DNA from 3 places in the Amycolatopsis sp. NPDC051716 genome. Region 1 is predicted to be linked to each of the others. Evidence: riboswitches for the same ligand, from Rfam matches in the RefSeq annotation. Region 1 holds a riboswitch; each other region holds the start of a gene.
What was found. A riboswitch is a leader RNA that binds a small molecule or an ion and turns the genes downstream of it on or off. The one in region 1 is predicted to bind S-adenosylmethionine.
Positions count from the first base shown of each region.

Region 2: linked by a shared signal. The riboswitch ahead of thrC (threonine synthase) and the one ahead of AB0M30_RS14470 (aminotransferase class V-fold PLP-dependent enzyme) in region 1 are both predicted to bind S-adenosylmethionine.
Region 3: linked by a shared signal. The riboswitch ahead of AB0M30_RS42530 (ATP-binding cassette domain-containing protein) and the one ahead of AB0M30_RS14470 (aminotransferase class V-fold PLP-dependent enzyme) in region 1 are both predicted to bind S-adenosylmethionine.

Region 1 is NZ_JBFAZA010000009.1:75,625-80,336, reverse strand. Features, by position in the region: gene AB0M30_RS14480 (hypothetical protein) at 22-609, opposite strand; gene AB0M30_RS14475 (hypothetical protein) at 614-1,216, opposite strand; gene AB0M30_RS14470 (aminotransferase class V-fold PLP-dependent enzyme) at 1,233-2,576, opposite strand; SAM riboswitch class IV at 2,616-2,730, opposite strand; gene AB0M30_RS14465 (potassium/proton antiporter) at 2,885-4,363, opposite strand; gene AB0M30_RS14460 (helix-turn-helix domain-containing protein) at 4,461-4,712, opposite strand, start outside.
Region 2 is NZ_JBFAZA010000018.1:108,222-112,933, forward strand. Features, by position in the region: gene AB0M30_RS25005 (ComEC/Rec2 family competence protein) at 1-825, shown strand, start outside; gene thrC (threonine synthase) at 1,192-2,457, opposite strand; SAM riboswitch class I at 2,471-2,604, opposite strand; gene holA (DNA polymerase III subunit delta) at 2,752-3,732, shown strand; gene rpsT (30S ribosomal protein S20) at 3,866-4,126, opposite strand; gene AB0M30_RS25025 (DMT family transporter) at 4,484-4,712, shown strand, end outside.
Region 3 is NZ_JBFAZA010000049.1:31,140-35,851, reverse strand. Features, by position in the region: gene AB0M30_RS42540 (transglycosylase family protein) at 1-776, shown strand, start outside; gene rsmA (16S rRNA (adenine(1518)-N(6)/adenine(1519)-N(6))-dimethyltransferase RsmA) at 962-1,798, shown strand; SAM riboswitch class I at 1,928-2,018, shown strand; gene AB0M30_RS42530 (ATP-binding cassette domain-containing protein) at 2,226-3,239, shown strand; gene AB0M30_RS42525 (4-(cytidine 5'-diphospho)-2-C-methyl-D-erythritol kinase) at 3,309-4,271, shown strand; gene AB0M30_RS42520 (hypothetical protein) at 4,268-4,585, shown strand; gene AB0M30_RS42515 (ABC-F family ATP-binding cassette domain-containing protein) at 4,590-4,712, shown strand, end outside.

The DNA.
Region 1 (4,712 bases):
GTCCATTGTCCACGGCGCTGGTCAGGCCGCGTCGGGCCCGTCCGGCCGCGGGCGCAGGAGGACGGCGAAGGCGGCCGCGAACAGCACGCCCGCCGCGGCGAGCGCGCCGGCCACCGGGGGCAGGAACACGGTCGCGACCAGCGCGAACACCCCGGCGACGGCCAGCAGGAACCGGCTGCGCTCGTAGCCGGCCAGCAGCAGGAGGCCCAGCGTCGCCAGCAGAGCGCCGCGGACGTCGCCGCCGAGCCGGAGCTGGAGGGCGCCGGCCAGGTCGAGCAGCGGGACGGCGGCCAGCGCCCCGAGCGTGCCGAGCAGGAACCGGCCGGGCCGCGGGGGCCGCAGCTCCCGCCAGTACCAGGCGGCCACGGCGAGCACCACGCAGGCGAGACCCGCGAGCCAGCCGAGCTTCGTCGCGGGCGTGGGATCGACCGAGACCGCGATGGCCCGCACCTCGTTTCCGGCCGCACGGCCGGGGCCGTACCAGCTTGGGGACGGCTGGTAGCCCTGCGCGACTCCGATGCCGCCGGGGACCACTTCGACGGCCACCATCACCAGCAACGCGAACCCCAGCGCGGCCAGCGGGAACCAGGACCGCCGTGCACACCCCATCGCGTCAGGGTATCGGGCTCGGGTTTCCCCGCAGCAGGGCGACGAAGGCGGCGGCGAGCAGGATCGACGCCGAGATCAGCACGCCCGCCATGTCCGCCGAGAGCACCACGGCGACCAGGGCGAACGCGACCGTGGTGACCAGGAGGAACAGGCTGCGCTCGTAGGCGGCGAGCAGCAGCAGGCCGAGGGTGGCCAGCAGCGGGCCGCGCAGCCCCTCGTCGAGCCGGAACTGCCAGGACCCGACCAGGTCGAGCAGCGGGACGGCGAGCAGCGCGGCGACCGTGCCGAGGACGAACCGCCCGGTGCGGACGGGCCGCCGGGCCAGCGCGTACCAGACGGCCGTGCCGGCGAGCACCACGCCGAGCGCGACCAGCCACGCGGGCCCGGCCGGCAGGCCACTTTCCACCCGGTGGAAATCGTCCAGGGGCAACCGAAACGCCTGGCTGTGCTCGGTCACGCCGGGCGGGACCGAGTACGGTCCGACGAGGAGGTTCGCGGACTCGCTTTCGGCCCGGCTGCGGCGGGCCACCAGCAGCACCGCCGCCAGACCGATCTGGGCGAACCCCAGCAACGCCAGCGGAAACCAGAAACGCGGCCCTCTCCCCATCGGCCCAGGCTAGCGCTCAGCAGAAGGGCGGCAGCTCCCGCGGGTCGCCCACCGGCGCCCAGCGGCCGTCCACCTTCGCGTACTCCCAGCGGGCTCCGCGGGCGACGATCTGTCGCAGCGCCAGCAGCACGCGGTCGACGTGTTCCGCCGTGCTGCCGAGGCCGAGGCTGACGCGGACCGCCTGCTGCCCGTCGCCGCCGGCGACGCCGATCAGCCGCTTGGCCGCGATGTGGGCGCAGAAGGCGCCGTCGCGGACACCGATGCCGTACTCGGCGGACAGCACCGCGGCGAGCCAGCCGGGGTCGAAGCCGTCGACGACGAAGCTGACCGTGCCGACCCGGTCGACCGGCGCGTCGAACAGCCGCAGTTCGGCGCAGCCGGGGATGGCCTCGAGGCCCTTGCGCAGCCGCGTGAGCAGGGCCAGCTCGTGGGTTTCGATCGCGTCCCAGTTGTCACTGAGTGTTTCGCACGCGACGCCGAGCGCGTACACGCCGACGGTGTTGGGCGAACCGGCTTCGTGGCGCTCCGGGCCGGTGTTCCAGACGACGGCGTCCTCGGTGACGAGCTTGGTCGCGCCGCCGCCGGCGAGGTACGGCCGGGCCGCGCGCAGCCAGTCGGCGCGGCCGATCAGCGCACCCGCGCCGAAGGGCGCGTACAGCTTGTGGCCGGACAGGGCGATGTAGTCGACGTCCAGTTCCTTGAGCGAGATCCGGCGGTGCGGGGCGAGCTGGGCGGCGTCGAGGGCGATGCGAGCGCCGTGTTTCCGTGCCACGGCGGAGATTTCGGCCACCGGGAGCAGTTCGCCGGTCACATTGGACGCTCCGGTGACGACGACCAGCCGCGGTCCCTGCGGGGCGTCCGCGAGTGCTTCGTCCACGGCGGACACCGCGGCGAGGCGGGTGCGCGGGGTCGGGATCCGCCGGACGTTCGGTCCTGGCCACGGCAGCAGCGCGGCGTGGTGCTCGGTGTCGAAGACGATCACCGTGGTGTGCCGCGGCAGGCTGCGGGCGAGGAGGTTGAAGGAGTCGGTGGTGTTGCGGGTGAAGACGACGGTGTCAGTCCGCCGGGCGTCGACGAAGCGGCGCAGGACGTCCCGGGTGCGCTCGTAGAGCTTGGTGGAGACCTGCGACGCGAAGCCGGCCCCGCGGTGGACGCTGGCGTACCAGGGCAGGAACTCGTCGACGGCGCCGCGGACGGCCTCGAGGCACGGGGCGCTCGCGGCGTGGTCGAGGTTGGCGTAGCCGATGTCCCCGCCGGTCACCAGCGGCACCCGCAGCGACGCCCCCGCGACGGCGGGGATGGCGCGGGTTGCGGGGCTTGCGGGGGTTTCGAGCGGGGTGCGGTCGATGGCGAGAGTCATCGGGGTGCCTCCTCGGCGATCCGGGGGACCCCGGCGAGGGGCCCGCGCTTGCCCGTCGCACGGCGCGACCGGCCCGGTCTTCACCCGGGGCACCCCACCGCGGTAGGAGGGTTGCCGGCCAGCAAGCCGGGGCTTCGCGCTGGCACTCATGACCTGAGCCAGAAGGTAACCGAGAACGCGGCCGGTGGCCAACCCCCGCCTCACATTCTGAGACGCCGCTCACAGAGAGTGATCCCTCCAAGTGCCCCAATGTGGCCTTCGGTGCGTTGAACGCAACCAAGGCCACATTGGGGCGGAAGAGGTCCCCGTCAGCGGCCGGATTCGCCCTTCCAGCGAGCCAGGCGCCCGGCGCGGTCGACGGCGCGCAGCCGGCGTTCGGCGTCGTCGCGGACGGCGCTCGTGGTGACGACCAGCAACTGGTCGTTCTCCTGCAGCCGGCTGGTCTTCTGCGGTGTGAAGCCCGCGCCGTCGCGGACGACCAGGCTGATCGTCGCCCCGATCGGCAGCCGCAGCTCGGACAGGTACACGCCGTGCAGCTTCGATCCCGGCTGGATCCGGACCTGCAGCAGTTCGGCACCCAGCTCGTCCAGCGGCGCGGAGTCGACCTCGACCTCGTGCGGCTCGGACTTCTTGGCCAGCCCGAGCCGGCGCGCGAGCGGGCCGAGCGTCGCCCCCTGCACCAGCGTCAGCACGATGACCAGCACGAACACCGCGTCGACCAGCCGCTGCGCGCCCGGCAGACCCTGCGACAGCGGGATCATGGCGAGCACGATCGGCACGGCGCCGCGCAGCCCGGCCCACGACAGGAACGCCTGTTCCCGCCACGGCAGCCGGAACGGCAGCATCGCCAGGACGACCGAGACCGGCCGCGCCAGCAGCAGCACGACCGCGCCCGCGACCAGGCCCGGCACGATCGCGTCGAGCAGCCGGCCCGGCGACGCGAACAGCCCGAGCAGCACGAACAGCCCGATTTGCGCCAGCCAGCCCAGGCCCTCGGCGAACGACAGCGTGTCCGATCGGTGCGGCAGCCGCGAATTGCCGAGCACCAGCGCGGCGACGTAGGTGGCGAGCAGCCCGGACGCGTGCAGCAGCTGCCCGGACGAGTACGCGACGACGCACACCGCGACCGTGGCGAGCGGGTAGAGGCCCGTCGCCGGCAGCGCGGCCCGGCGCAGCGCGTGGCCGCCGAGCCAGCCGAAGGCCAGCCCGATGGCCAGGCCCGCCGCCAGCTCGTAGACCGCCAGCAGCGGCAGCGTCCAGTCCACAGTGGTGCCTTCGGCCAGCACCACGACGGCGATGTAGGCCGGCGCGTCGTTGATGCCCGACTCGAGTTCGAGCGCGCCGGTGAGCCGTTTGCCGATCCCCGCCGTGCGCAGCACCGAAAACACCGCGGCCGCGTCGGTCGAGGCGAGCACCGCGCCCCACAGCAGCGCCAGCCGCCAGTCCAGGCCCAGCAGCCAGTGCAGCGCCGCGCCGGTGACCGCGATGCTCACCACCACGGACACTGTGGACAGTGCGATTCCGCGGCCCAGCGCGGGTTTCACCGCCGACCACCGGGTGGTCAGCCCGCCTTCGGCGAGGATCATGACGAGCGCGGCGAGGCCGAGCGACTGGGTGAGCCCGGGGTTGTCGAACCGGATGCCGAAGCCGGCTTCGCCCAGCACGACGCCGATCCCCAGGTACAGCAGCAGCGAGGGCAGGCCGAGCCGGATCGACACGCGCACGGCCAGCACGGAGGCGAGCAGCACGACACCGCCGACGCCGAGCAGCACGGGAAGCTGGTCCATGCCCGCCTCCTCCCGAGTGCCGTGGGGCCCTCAGAATAGTGAAGCGCGGGGGTTAACTCGTTCGTGTACCGCTGCCCGGCGCCGGGCACCCGGTGTGTTAAGGCGCCGCGACACCACCGAGCGCGTCGAGATCGACACCGAGAGCGGCGAACGGCTCCCCCGCCGCGGGCAGCACCTTGACCGCGCGGTGGCCGTCCCTGGCCACCCAGCCGGCGTCGACCGCCCGGTCGAGCAACGCCGCGGGCAGGGCACCGGCGAGGTGGTCGCGGCGCTCCGTCCAATCCAGACAGTCACGCAGCAGCGGCCGCCGGCCGGCGGCGACCGGCACGCCGAGGTTCGCCAGCACCGT
Region 2 (4,712 bases), on a different contig from region 1:
CCGGTCCGGGTGGTGGCGCCGGCGTGGCCGCCGCGGAACTGGGCGATGGTCGAATGCGATGTCGGCCAAGGTGACGCCGTCGTGTTGGCGACCGCCGAACCGGGACGGGCGGTCGTCGTGGACGCCGGACCCGAACCTGGGCCGGTCGACGAGTGCCTGCACCGGCTGGCGGTCGACCGGATCCCGCTGCTGGTGCTGAGCCACCTGCACGCCGACCACATCGGCGGCCTCGCTTCGGTCTTCGAGGGCCGTGCGGTCGGCGCGATCGCCGTCGGGCCGGGGCGGTCGCCGGGGTGGGCGTGGCGGCAGGTGGCCGCCGAGGCCACCCGGCGGGCGGTGCCGCTGGTGGAGCTGACCCCGGGCGAGCGGCTGGACTGGCCGGGCCTGGCGCTCGACGTCCTGGGGCCGCGCTACGTACCGGCCCGTTCGGACGCGCCACCGGACGGCACGACGATCAACAACAGCTCGGTGGTGCTCCGAGCGGAGACGACGGCGGGCCGGGTCCTGCTGACCGGCGACGTCGAACTGGCCGCGCAAGCGGACCTGCTGGCCGACATCGGAGATCTGAAGGCGGACGTCTTGAAGGTGCCGCACCACGGAAGCCGCTACTCGCTGCCCTCGTTCCTCGCGGCGGTGGCCCCACGGGTGGCCTTGGTCAGCGTGGGCGCGGGAAACACGTACGGGCACCCCAGCAAGTCCACAATGGACACCCTCACGGCCCTTGGTGCACGAGTGACCCGCACGGACGTGGACGGCGACACGGCAGTCGTCGCCGGAACGGCGATAGCCCGCCGCGGCGAGCCCCGCGGCCCGCCGCGGCGGTGATGGCCGGGGCGGGGAAGGCGCCGCGGTCCGGTGACTCTCGCTGGGGAAGGCGCCGCGGGCCGGTGACTCTCGCCGGGGAAGGCGCCGCGGGCCGGTGTCTCTCGCCGGGAAGGTGCCGTGGGCCGGTGACTTTTGCCAAGGAAAGGTGCCGTAGTGGGCCCGGCGACTCGCGTCGGGGAGGCGACACGTGTTCGAGCGCCTGGGCGGACAAGGTGCGCCGCCGGGGCCGGTGAGCTTGAGCCCGGGAGAGGCGACACGTGGCCGTGCCTCTCCACCGAGCGCCGGGTCGGGCAGAGCGCCGGGTCGGGCAGAGCGCCGGGGCGGGCCGAGTGCCGGGGCGGGCCGAGTGCCCGCCCCGGCCGGAGCTCAGTAGCCGAGGGCCTTGTTCACGGCCGCGGCCGAGGGCGGCAGGGTCGCCTTGGGACCCACGTGGTTCTCGATCGCGTCGAGGGTCTTGAGGCCGTCGCCGGTGATGAGGAGCACCGTCTCGGCGTCCGGGTCCAGCTTGCCCGTCTCGACCAGCTTCTTCGCCGTGGCGACGGTGACCCCGCCGGCCGTCTCGGTGAAGATGCCTTCGGTGCGGGCCAGCAGGCGGATGCCCTCGACGACCTCTTCGTCGGAGACGTCCTCGATCGCGCCGCCGGTGCGGTTGACGATGTCGAGCACGTACGGGCCGTCGGCGGGGTTGCCGATCGCCAGCGAGCGGGCGATCGTGTCCGGCTTCACCGGCTGGACCACGTCGTGGCCCTCGCGGAACGCCGTCGACACCGGCGAGCAGCCGGTGGCCTGCGCGCCGAAGACCTTGTACGGGCTGGCGTCCACGAGGCCGAGCTGCCCCAGCTCACGGAAACCCTTGTCCACCTTGGTCAGCTGCGAACCGGAGGCGATCGGCACGACGATCTGCGGCGGGATGCGCCAGCCGAGCTGCTCGGCGACCTCGAAGGCCAGCGTCTTCGAGCCCTCCGAGTAGTACGGCCGGACGTTCACGTTGACGAACGCCCACTTCGGGTGCTCGCCGGCGAGCTCGGTGGCGAGGCGGTTGACGTCGTCGTAGTTGCCGTCGATGGCGATGAGGTCGCCGTCGTACACCGCGGTGGTGAGGATCTTGGCGCGCTCGAGGCTCTTGGGGATCAGCACGACCGACCGCCAGCCGGCGCGGGCCGCGGCGGCGGCCGTCGCGTTGGCCAGGTTGCCGGTCGAGGGACACGCGAGCACCTCGAACCCGAACTCGCGGGCCGCGGCCAGCGCGACGGCGACGACGCGGTCCTTGAACGAGTGCGTCGGGTTGCCGGTGTCGTCCTTGACCCACACGCGCTTGAGGCCGAGCTCCTTGGCGAGGCGGTCGGCGCGGACCAGCCGCGTCGCACCCGGCTCGGTGTTCGGGATCTCTTCGACGTTGGACGGAACGGGAAGGAGTTTCTTGTAGCGCCAGATGTTCTTGGGGCCGGCCTCGATGTCTTCGCGGCGGACGCGGCCGAAGTCGTAGGCCACCTCGAGCGGCGAGAAGTCTTCAGCGGAGACGAACTCCGGAGCGAGCGGCTGCCGGTGGCCCTCTTCCTTCGACACCAGTTCGACGGCGGGTCCGAGATCCGGGGTCTTGGTGGTGGAGGTCGTGCCGAGGGTGGCGGTCATCGCGAGGTTCCTTTCCTCATCTGCCCCGCCGAAGCGGGCCGGAATTGGCACCGTGGTCGTCAGCTATCCCGCGATCGCGGGATGACAGGCTGTACGCCGGTTGCCGGGGCTTCGTCGGGCCGTTCCCTCTGCCCCTCTGGATGAGCGGTATTCAATTGTCGGTGCGCGCACGCCGGATCCTCCGGGGCGGGCTGCCTCGGTTACACCGTACGACATCGCGCTCGGGCCGTGCCACGGTGGCCGCTCGACATCACCGGAGCGGGCGCATCGGAGCGCAAGTGAGAGGATTCCCGGGTGACCGCGCAAGCCACCGCCCCGGCCCCGCTGCACCTGGTGCTGGGCGAGGAAGAACTGCTGATCGAGCGGGCCGTCCGCGAGACGCTCGCCGCCGCGCGCGCGATGGACGCGACCGCCGAGCTGACCCGGGTCCGGGTGTCCGATCTCACAGCCCCCGAGCTGGCCGAACTGGTCAGCCCGTCGCTGTTCAGCGAAGGCCGGGTGATCGTCCTGGAGTCGGCGCAGGACATCTCCCAGGAGCTGGCCGATGCCGTCGCGGCCTACCTGAAGGACCCGGCCGACGGGGTCGTGCTCGTCGTCGTGCACACCGGCGGCGGCCGCAGCAAGGCGGGCAAAGCGCTCCCGGCGGCGCTGAAGAAGGCCGGCGCCGAGATCACCGAGTGCCCGAAGCTGACCAAGCCGGCCGAGCGGGAGCAGTTCGTGCGCCACGAGGTGCGCCGGGTGGGCGGCAAAATCGATCCGGCGGGGGTCGCCGCCCTGCTCGACGCCGTGGGCTCCGACCTGCGGGAACTCTCTTCGGCGGCGACGCAGCTGGTCGCGGACACGGGCGGCACCGTCGACGCCGACGCGGTCCGCCGGTACCACCGCGGCCGCGCCGACGTCACCGGCTTCGCGGTCGCGGAGAAGGCGGTCAGCGGCGATCGCGCGGCGGCGCTGGAGTCGCTGCGCTGGGCGATGCAACTGGGCGTCCCGCACGTGCTGGTCGCCGACGCGCTGGCCGACGCGGTCCGCACGATCGCCCGGGTCTCCGGCGCCGGCCGGGGCAACCCGAACCAGCTGGCGGGCGAGCTGGGCATGCCGCCGTGGAAGATCCGCAAGGCGCAGGGGCAGTCCCGGGGCTGGAACCCCGACGGCCTCGCGACGGCGATGCGCGTGGTCGCGCGGCTGAACGCCGAGGTCAAGGGCGTGGCGGCGGACCCGGGCTACGCGCTGGAGCGCGCGGTCCTCCAGGTGGCGGCGGCCAAGGGCGACCGCTGACCGCGGCTCCGGACGCGAATGACCCAGACACGACGACCTTCAAGCGCGAAGACCCGGAGGAGCGCAGGCGCGAAGTGCCCGGACATGAAGAAGGCCCCGGCCGAAGCCGGGGCCTTCCCAAAAATCAACCAGCTCAGAGCGCGTTGACGCGCTTCGCCAGCGCCGACTTCTTGTTGGCGGCCTGGTTGGCGTGGATGACGCCCTTCGAGACGGCCTTGTCCAGCTTCTGGGCGGCGTCGCGCTGCAGCTCGACGGCCTTGGCCTTCTCGCCGGCCTCGGCGGCTTCGCGGACCTTGCGGATCGCGGTCTTCACCGAGGACCGGATCGCCTGGTTGCGCTGACGCGCCTTCTCGTTCGTCGTGATGCGCTTGATCTGCGACTTGATGTTGGCCATAGGGCAACTCCTGTTTCACTCGGTGAGATTCGCCGCCGCGCTGAAGTGGCCCCGCTCGATGAGCGGGTTTCCTCCATGACGGAATGCCGCACGGGCAGCGAGCGATCACTCTAACAGCCGGGCCGCCGGCGGCCGGAGCCGGGAGTACCGTGGGCGGCGGCAGTGCCTAGGGTTCCGTCGCCGGTCCGAGCAACCCGCACCACCCGCACCACATGCACCACATGCACCTCAAAACCAGGACCGGCGGGCCTGGTCCGAGCGGCACCATCGGCGGGCCCGGACGGCCGGTCGTTCATCTGACGGGGCAAAAGCCTGGAGGACCAGCTTTTCGCGCGCGCGAAAAGCCGAAGGGGTCCCGTGAACGCCACCGCCTTGTCCCTCGTCCTCGTCGCCGCCGTCGTGCACGCCGCGTGGAACCTCGCGGCCAAGCGGATCTCCTCCGGCGGCACCCAGTTCGTCTGGCTCTACTACACGGCCGGCGCCGTCCTGCTCCTGCCCGTCACGATCGTGCTGCTCGTCGTCGAACACCACCGTCCACAGTGGAGCTGGCTGCTCGCCGCCGCGGTCACCGCCGTCCTGCACATCG
Region 3 (4,712 bases), on a different contig from region 1:
CCCAGCTCGGCATGACCGGCATGGACAAGCCCGGCACGTGGATGTCGATGCCGAAGGACGGCGAGCTGCCCCTGCAGGGCGCGACCGTCGAGATCAAGACCCTGAAGACCATCACCCTGTTCGACGGGGCCAACGCGCCGAAGCAGGTGAAGACGACCGCGGTCACGACGAAGGAGTTCCTGGGCGAGTACAAGCTCACCCTGGGCCCGGAGGACCAGGCCGAGGGCGGCCTGGACGTCAAGCTGACCGACGGCGCCGAGGTGCACCTCAGCCGCACCGGCGTCTCGACGGTGACCCAGAAGGAGTCCATCGACCCGCCCGAGCAGAAGGTCGACGACCCCGACCTCGCCAAGGGCAAGACTTCGGTCGAGGACCCCGGCACGCCGGGCGAGAAGATGGTGACCTACAAGGTCACGCAGAAGAACGGCAAAGAGGTCTCTCGCGAGAGCGTCTCCGAGAAGGTCATCACCCAGCCGAAGCCGAAGATCATCCACGTCGGCACCAAGCAGGCCCCGACCCCGGAGATCGGCGACGGTTCCGCGTGGGACCGCATCGCGCAGTGCGAGTCGGGTGGCAACTGGGCCATCAACACCGGCAACGGCTACTACGGCGGCCTCCAGTTCGACAAGCGCACGTGGGACGCCTACGGCGGCGACGAGTACGCCGCGCTGCCGAACCAGGCCTCGCGTGAGCAGCAGATCGCGGTCGCGGAGAAGGTCAAGGCCGGCCGCGGCGGCAGCTACAGCGCCTGGCCCGTCTGCGGCAAGAAGGCCTGACGCTCCACTTCCCGGAACGGCCCTCGTCCACCTCGGACGGGGGCCGTTCCGCGTGTCGTCCCGCCAATCACGCGTGTCGTCCCCTCAATCACGGGTGATGACCCTCCAATCACGCGAGCCGACCCTCCGGGTACATCAACCGACCGTCCGGGTACGTGCTCCGGCCCTCTGGGTAGGCTCGTCCGGTGGTTGAACTGCTGGGACCTGCCGAGATCCGCGGGCTGGCGGCCGAACTCGACGTGCGGCCGACGAAGAAGCTCGGGCAGAACTTCGTGCACGATCCCAACACCGTCCGCCGGATCGTCGAGCTGGCGGCCATCGCCCCCGGCGACGTCGTCCTCGAGGTCGGGCCCGGGCTCGGGTCGCTGACCCTCGGGCTGCTCGCCACCGGCGCCCACGTCGTCGCCGTCGAGATCGATCCCAAGCTCGCCGAGCGGCTGCCCAAGACTGTCGCCGAGCGGGGGCCCGACGCGGCCGGACGGCTCACCGTCATCGGTGCTGACGCCATGCGCATCACCCGCGAGCAGCTGCCCGCGCCGACCGCCCTGGTCGCCAACCTGCCCTACAACGTCGCCGTGCCGGTTGTGCTGCACCTGCTGGCCGAGGTGCCCTCGCTCCGGAAGGGCCTCGTCATGGTGCAGACCGAGGTCGCCGACCGGATGGCCGCCGGCCCCGGCAGCCGGATCTACGGCGTGCCCAGCGTCAAGCTCGCCTGGTACGGGACCGCGCGCAAGGTCGCCGCCGTGCCGCGCTCGGTGTTCTGGCCCGTGCCGAACGTCGATTCCGCGCTCGTCGCCTTCGAGCGCGGCGACACGACGGCGTCCGAAGACCGGGACCTGCTCTTCGGCCTGGTGGACGCCGCCTTCTCACAACGCAGGAAGACGCTGCGGGCCGCGCTCGCGGGCTGGGCGGGTTCGGCCGAACGCGCCGGCGAGCTGCTGACGGCCGCCGGGATCGACCCCCGGACCCGCGGCGAGCAGCTGGGCGTGCACGACTTCGCCCGGATCGCCGCCGCGCGTTAGCCGTTCCACAGTGGAAGCGGCGTGAAAATACGCCCTCGCCGCCCTTGATCCCGCGATTCGGACACCTCCACTCGTGTGATCTGGGCCAACAGGCTTGCGTTCGCTCCTCGGGATCGGTTTTACTCAGTACGTCCATCCCGAGCGACTGAGAGACCTGGCTCGCCGAAGTCGCAGCAACCACCCTCCACAGGGCAGGTGCTACCGCCAGGACCGATGGAGGCCGTTTTCGATGAAGAGGGTAGCTCGCCCCCTGCTCCTGACCAGGCGTCGCGTAGTCGACGAAGGCCGCCGCTCCGTGACCGCATGTCGACGCTCCAACTGAGCTTGTCGTAGCCGGTCCACCTCTTCTTCACGCACCGTCCTAACAGGACGGAACTTGCCTGCGGCCGGGTGCCGCCATGCGTGCACCCCGTTTTCTGGAGCCTTCGTGATCACCGTCGAAAATCTGTCCAAAACCTTTGCCACCAACGGAAACTCCGTCGTCGCGCTCCGGGACGTGAGCGTCGACGTCCAGGCCGGCTCGCTCTTCGGCGTGGTCGGTCCCGCCGGGTCCGGCAAGTCCGTCCTCGCCCGCTGCATCGCGCTGCAGGAGCGCCCCGACCGCGGCGTCGTCCGCCTCGACGGCCTCAACACCGGCACCCTCGACGGCCGCCGCCTCCGCGAGATCCGCCGTCAGCTCGGTGTCGTTTCGACGAAACCGGAGCTGATCGCCGAGCGCACCATCGCCGGCAACATCGCCTCCCCGCTCGAGCAGCTCGGCGTCGACGGCCCGCAGCGCCGCAGCCGGGTCGGCTCGCTGCTCGACCTCGTCGGCCTGACCCCGCGCGCCGCGCAGCGCCCGGGCGAACTGTCCGCCGGTCAGCTCCGCCGCGTCGCGGTCGCGAAGGCCCTGGCGGCGGCGCCCGCCGTGCTGCTCGCCGACGACCCGACCGCCGGTGTCGACCCGGAGGAGGCCGGTGCGGTGCTCGCCGTTCTCGACCGGGCGCGTTCCGAGCTGGGCGTCACCGTCGTCGTCACGACGCCGGACGCGGGCGTGGTCCGCCGGGTCTGCGACGACGTCGCGGTGCTGGAGGACGGCACGGTCGTCGAGCGCGGCACGGTCCTCGACCTGATCTCGGACCCGGCCAGCCGCACCGCGCAGGCGCTGCTGCCGGCCATCGAGACCGTCCGCGCGCAGGCGGCGCGCTACGACCGCTCGGCCGACGTCGTGCTGGTCGGGTTCGCCTCGGTCGGCGCGCTGCTGCCGGAGGCCGCGGGCCGCTTCGACGTCGAGTTCGCCACCATCGGCGGCGGCCTGACCCGCATCGGCGACACCCCGGTCGGCCGCTTCCGCCTCGGCGTCCGCGGCGAACGGGCCGACGCGGCACTGGCGTGGGTCGCCGAGCGCGGCGGCCACGTGACCTACACCGCTCGCGGCCCGCAGGGTGTCGCGGCGGCTTGATCCGGCCACGAGAACGCCCCGATGCGCACGTCGCATCGGGGCGTTTTCGCGGGCACGTAGGCTGGTCGGGTGCTCGCCGTAGTTCCGCCCCCAGTCACCGTCCGGGTCCCGGCCAAGGTGAACCTGCACCTGTCGGTCGACGACCTGCGCGAAGACGGTTACCACGAGCTGGTGACCGTGTTCCAGGCGCTGTCGCTGACCGACGAGGTGACCGTCGCGGTCACCGAAGAGCCCGGCATCGAGGTCTACGGCGAGGGGGAAGGCTCGGTCCCGACCGGTCCCGAGAACCTGGCCTGGCGGGCCGTCGAAGCGCTGGCCGGGCACGTCGGCCGCACCGGGGAACCGAAGATCCGGGTGGTGCTGCGCAAGGGCATCCCGGTCGCCGGCGGGATGGCGGGCGGCAGCGCCGACGCGGCGGCGACGCTCGTCGGGCTGGCGAGCCTCTGGAACCTCGACGTCACCCGCGACGAGCTGGCCGAAATCGCCGCCGGGCTGGGCAGCGACGTCCCGTTCGCGCTCTACGGCGGTACCGCGCTGGGTACCGGCCGCGGTGAGCAGCTGGTCCCGGTGCTGTCGCGGCACACGTTCCACTGGGTGCTGGCCTTCGACGCCGAAGGGCTGTCGACGCCGAAGGTGTTCGGCGAACTGGACCGCCTGCGCGCGGCGGGCAACCCGCCCCGGATCGGCTCGCACACGCCGGTCGTGGAGGCGCTGGCCTCCGGCGACCCGCGCCAGCTGGCTCTCCTGCTGGGCAACGACCTGCAGGCGGCGGCGGTCTCGCTGCGGCCCGGCCTGCGCCGCACGCTCCGGGCGGGGGTCAACGCGGGCGCGCTGGCGGGCACGGTGTCCGGCTCCGGTCCGACGTGCGCGTTCCTCTGCGAAGACGCGCAGTCGGCGGTGGAGGTCGCGGCCGAGCTGTCGGGCGCGGGGGTGTGCCGGACGGTCCGCGTGGCCCACGGCCCGGTCCCCGGCGCCCGCGTGGTCGGCGGCGACGACGCGCCACGCCCGGCGCCGCCGCGGGTGCACGCGTGAAGCACGCCGAGTTCGCGTTCCCCGGCCCGCTGCGCGACAAGCTGGTCGCGGGGATTCCTGCCGGGGAAAAGCTTTCGGCCTCCGCGTGGCCGGCCCGGCGCAGCGGCGAAGCCGGCATCGGAATACGGCTCGGTCGGTGTCGCGTTGTGAGCAGAGCCGCCGAGTCGCAGTGTCGTTCGGGAAGCGGAGTGGGCTCGGCCCGCGCACGCCGGCTTGCCGAACCGTTGCCCGCGTTGAAATATCGCCATTTCGCCGAGACCGCCGAGTCCCGGTTCGTCATCGTGCCGGCACCTCCCAACGAAAGGATCGGCTGAACGGATGGCCAACCTGGTCAATCTCGAGTCGGTGAGCAAGTCCTACGGGGTTAAGCCACTGCTGGACGGCGTCTCCCTCGGCGTCGCGGCCGGGCAGCGCATCGGCGTCGTCGGCCTCAACGGCGGC